Regions from separate parts of the Faecalibacterium sp. 7 genome, predicted to be linked through region 2. Evidence: predicted binding sites of a transcription regulator. Region 2 holds the regulator's gene; the other holds the start of a gene.

Region 1 (2,201 bases), 1.2 Mb from region 2:
CGCCTTCGGTTCCAGTTCCAGCCGGGCCAGCATTTCGTTCGCCTTGGCGGGGTCAAAATCGGCATAGAATTCGCGGAACATTTCCACCAGCTGCTCCACACGCATCCAGTCCGGCAGCCAGTCGGCGTCCGGCAGATAGGACACGATGGCTTTGGTGTCCGGCCCGGGGGTCATGCCGGCGATCCGGATGCTGCCTGCACTGGGCTGCAGCAGACCGTTCGCCAGCTTGATGAGGGTGGTCTTGCCGCTGCCGTTGGGGCCAAGCAGCCCCACGATGCGGCCAAAGCCGATGTGCAGGTCTACATTTTCCAGTGCGGGCTTATCCTTCTGGTAGCACTTGGTCAGTGCTTCACAGCTCAAAAGTTCACTCATTGCGGTCCTCCTTTGCGTCCCAGTGTTCCAAAAGCGCGGCTGTCTGTGCGGGACTATAGCCGATGCCGCGCATCTTTTCCAGAAAATCCGACGCCAGCGTCCGGGCGGTGTCGGCACGAAGCTGTTCGATCAATGCAGTGTCCTCCGTAACATAGCGGCCTGAGGTGCGTTCGGTGTGCACCAGACCCTCCGTTTCCAGCTGGGCAAGGGCCCGCTGCATCGTGTTTGGGTTCACCCCGGCGGCTGCGGCCAGATCCCGTACCGAATCCAGATGCCCGCCCGGCGGGTAGGTGCCGGCCAGGATCCGGGCCTTTAGCCGTTCCACAAGCTGTGCATAGATCGGGCGGCTGGCATCAAACTGTTCGCCCATGGTATCATCTCCTTGTCTTGCTGTATTAAGCGCTTGATACAATAATACACGATTTGCGCTGCTTGTCAAGGGGAAAAAGAAAAAACATTATAAAACTGTGGGAAATCGGAAAAAGTGCCCATAAAACACTGCACATTGATAAAAATTTACAATAAATTCAAACAATTTCACATTGCAAAGCTTTTGACAATGTGCTATGCTGAAAAACAGAGAGCTCCGCCCGGAAAGCGGCGGAAAAGAGATTTGGAGGAAAAATAACTATGGCTGACCGCATCGTTCTGAATACCATCTCCTACCATGGCCACGGTGCCATTGAGAACATCGTTCCCGAACTGACCGCCCGCGGCTACAAGAAGGCATTCGTCTGCTCCGACCCCGACCTGATCAAGTTCGGCGTCACCAAGAAGGTTACCGACCTGCTGGATGCTGCAAACTTTGCCTACGCTGTTTACAGCGAGATCAAGCCCAACCCCACCATCGCCAACGTGCAGGACGGCGTGGCCGCTTTCAAGGCTGCTGAGGCTGACTGCATCGTGACCATCGGCGGCGGCTCCTCCATGGATACCGCAAAGGCCATCGGCATCATCATCAATAACCCCGAGTTTGCGGATGTCCGCTCTCTGGAAGGTGTTGCTCCCACCAAGAAGCACGCGGTGTTCACCATCGCTGTTCCCACCACCGCCGGTACGGCTGCTGAGGTCACCATCAACTACGTCATCACCGATGTGGAGAAGAAGCGCAAGTTCGTCTGCGTGGATACCAACGATATCCCCGAGATCGCTGTGGTTGACCCCGATATGATGTCCTCCATGCCCAAGGGCCTGACCGCCGCCACCGGCATGGACGCTCTGACCCACGCCATCGAGGGCTACATCACCAAGGGCCACTGCGTCATCTCCGATATGTTCCATCTGGAAGCCATCAAGCTCATCAGCCAGAGCCTGCGCGGCGCAGTGCAGAACACTCCGGAAGGCCGCGAGGGCATGGCTCTGGGCCAGTACATCGCCGGCATGGGCTTCTCCAATGTGGGTCTGGGCATCGTCCACTCCATGGCACACGGCCTGTCCGCTCTGTATGACACCCCGCACGGTGTGGCCTGCGCCATCTTGCTGCCGGTGGGTCTGGAGTACAACAAGAGCGTCGCCGGTGAGCGCTACCGTGCAGTCGGCAAGGCCATGGGCGTTGTGGGCATCGACGAGATGAACGATGTGGAAGCCGCTGACGCCACCATCGCCGCCGTCAAGCAGCTGAGCGCAGACGTGGGCATCCCCGCAAATCTGCACGACATCCTGAAGGAAGAGGATATCCAGTTCCTCGCCGAGTCCGCATTTGCAGACGCCTGCCGTCCCGGCAACCCCCGCGACACCAGCGTGGAGGAGATCGTGGAGCTGTATAAGAGCCAGCTGTGATTCCGCTCTGTAAATTCAAGCTGTGATTTTGGTCCTGCTGTCCTTCGGGA
Region 2 (2,201 bases):
AATGTTCACTCTGATATATCAATTGTTTGCGGCGGGCATCCGGCACTGGTCTGCGGGCATGGAAATCGGTGCTTCTTCGCCCTTTTTGGGGGTAAAAAAGCACCGACAGCGACATATTTTGCGCTGCTGCGTGGACTGCGCCCGTAGGCCGGGGATAAAAAAGAAAGGCCGCCGTGTCGTTGGACACAGCAGCCTTGTATACAAGTTTCAGTCAGCCTGCGAAGCAGCTTTTTCGGCGTAGAACGCGCGCTTTGCCTTGAAATAGCACTGGGGGCACATGCTCACGTACTGCACATCGTTTTCCAGATCGATGGCCACCTGCTCGCCCTCAAAGACGAATCTGCCGTTCACCTTGCGGCAGTTGCAGATGGCCTTGCGGCCGCAGGTGCAGATGGTTTTCATTTCCTCGATGGTGTGGGCCAGCTCCAGCAGCCGGGTGGAGCCGGGGAAGCCCTTGAGGGAGAAATCTGCCCGCAGGCCGTAGCAGATCACCGGGATGTTCAGATCCACCGTGACCATGAACAGCTGCTCGGCCTGCTCCGGGGTGAAGAACTGGCTCTCGTCGCACAGCACGCAGGCAAGGGCAGCGGTGCTGTTGGCCTGACGCACCGCCTCGAACACATCCGTTTCCGGCGGGATCAGCAGATCGGCCTTGCGGCGGACGCCCAGACGGCTGACCAGCTCACCGCCGCCCTTGGTATCCACCTGCGGCTTGAGGATCAGCACCCGCATCCCCTGCTCCTCGTAGTTGTGGGCCACCTGCATCAGGGCGGTACTCTTGCCGCTGTTCATCGCGCCGTAACGGAAATACAGTTTTGCCATTTGAAAAACTCTCCTTACAGAAAGAACCCTCTCAGCCAAAGCCTGACGGCTTTGCCAGCTCCCCCGATGGGGGAGCTTTTCTGCATCTTCCGGGCAGGCTGTCCCTTCGCCGGAGAAGCAGAAACTTTCCCGTCCCCACTCATAAAGCTCCCCTTTTGGGGGAGCTGTCGAGCGTATGCGAGACTGAGAGGGTTCGGCGGCATCTCAGGCTTTGACTGAGAGGGTTCTCTTATTACTTATAATAGGTACGTTCAGTCCTGATTGCGCAAACGGTAGCCCAGACTCATCAGGCTGTCGCCCAGATGGACGTTCTCCACCACCACATCGGGATACGACACCGAAAGGTCATAGTGGGAGAAATTCCAGAAGCCCTCGATGCCCAGATCCACCAGACGGCCGCTGACCTGCTCCGCACCGTCGCGGGGCACACAGAGCACTGCGACCTTGGGGTGATGCTCGGCACAAAAAGACTCCAGCTCGTCGATATGGCGGATCTGGATGCCGCTGATCTCCTTGCCCACCTCGCTCTGTGCCACATCAAAGGCGGCGATCAGGCGGTAGCCGTTGGTATCGGTGGTGATAAAGCGGCTCACTGCCTTGCCCAGACGGCCGCAGCCGATCAGGATGGTGGGCAGGCGGTCGCCGTTGCCGAACAGCAGGCCTTCCAGAATGGAGAGCAGGTTTTCCACCGAGTAGCCGATGCCCTGCCGGCCATTCACATCGCCGATGCAGTTGAAGTCCTGTCGTACCTGCGAAGCGGTGGTGCCCATCTGAGCAGCCAGCTCGCGGGAGGAAATGCTGTTGATGCCGTCTTCCTGCAGAGAGCGCAGATAGCGGTAATATTTGGGAAGACGCTTGATAACGGGAAGCGAAGCCTTTGCAGGGGTGCTCATAGAATACTTTCTCCTTTCGCTCTATCGCAGTACTTGCCGCAGCTGCCTGCTTTACAGATGCGGCGCAGAGAAGCCCCGATCCATTTACGGGTTCATATTGCAGATATTACAGTTTGCAGATATTACAGTCAATTATTTAAAGTATACAGCACGGATGGAGAATGTCAAATCATTCTCAAAAAAATTTTATGAAATGTTACCGTTTTTTTGCTGCGGCGGGTCTGTATAGCCCGGCACAAGCCGGGGAATGCTGACAAAAAACGCAGGAGGAAAGCATATGAACGATGAAACGCAGCAGACCGACGCAGGTCGGCTGGAAAAAGAGGAGATCGAGGATCTGGGCACGGTCACACTGGCCCGCGGCGGGCATGTCATCCACTGCCTGACCGTCATCGGCCAGATCGAAGGCCATTCGGAAGCACCGCAGGGCCAGAAGACCACGAAGTACGAGCATGTCATCCCGCAGCTGGTGGCCGCGCAGGAAGA

What was found. Region 2 encodes Rex, which represses fermentation and respiration genes when NADH is low (regulators of the CRP and FNR family bind a similar motif). Its sites were predicted from a motif close to ATTGTTAANNNNTTAACAAT; they were not measured.
Region 1: a site for Rex is predicted at 914-933, ahead of fucO (lactaldehyde reductase). Genes of this name have one in related genera too.

What each region holds. Positions count from the first base shown of each region.
Region 1 covers NZ_CP186911.1:1,646,071-1,648,271, forward strand. The annotation lists gene ACKXF7_RS08060 (ABC transporter ATP-binding protein) at 1-372, opposite strand, end outside; gene ACKXF7_RS08065 (GntR family transcriptional regulator) at 365-742, opposite strand; gene fucO (lactaldehyde reductase) at 1,003-2,151, shown strand.
Region 2 covers NZ_CP186911.1:435,307-437,507, forward strand. The annotation lists gene ACKXF7_RS02300 (thymidine kinase) at 208-822, opposite strand; gene ACKXF7_RS02305 (redox-sensing transcriptional repressor Rex) at 1,074-1,715, opposite strand; gene ACKXF7_RS02310 (ClpP family protease) at 1,993-2,201, shown strand, end outside.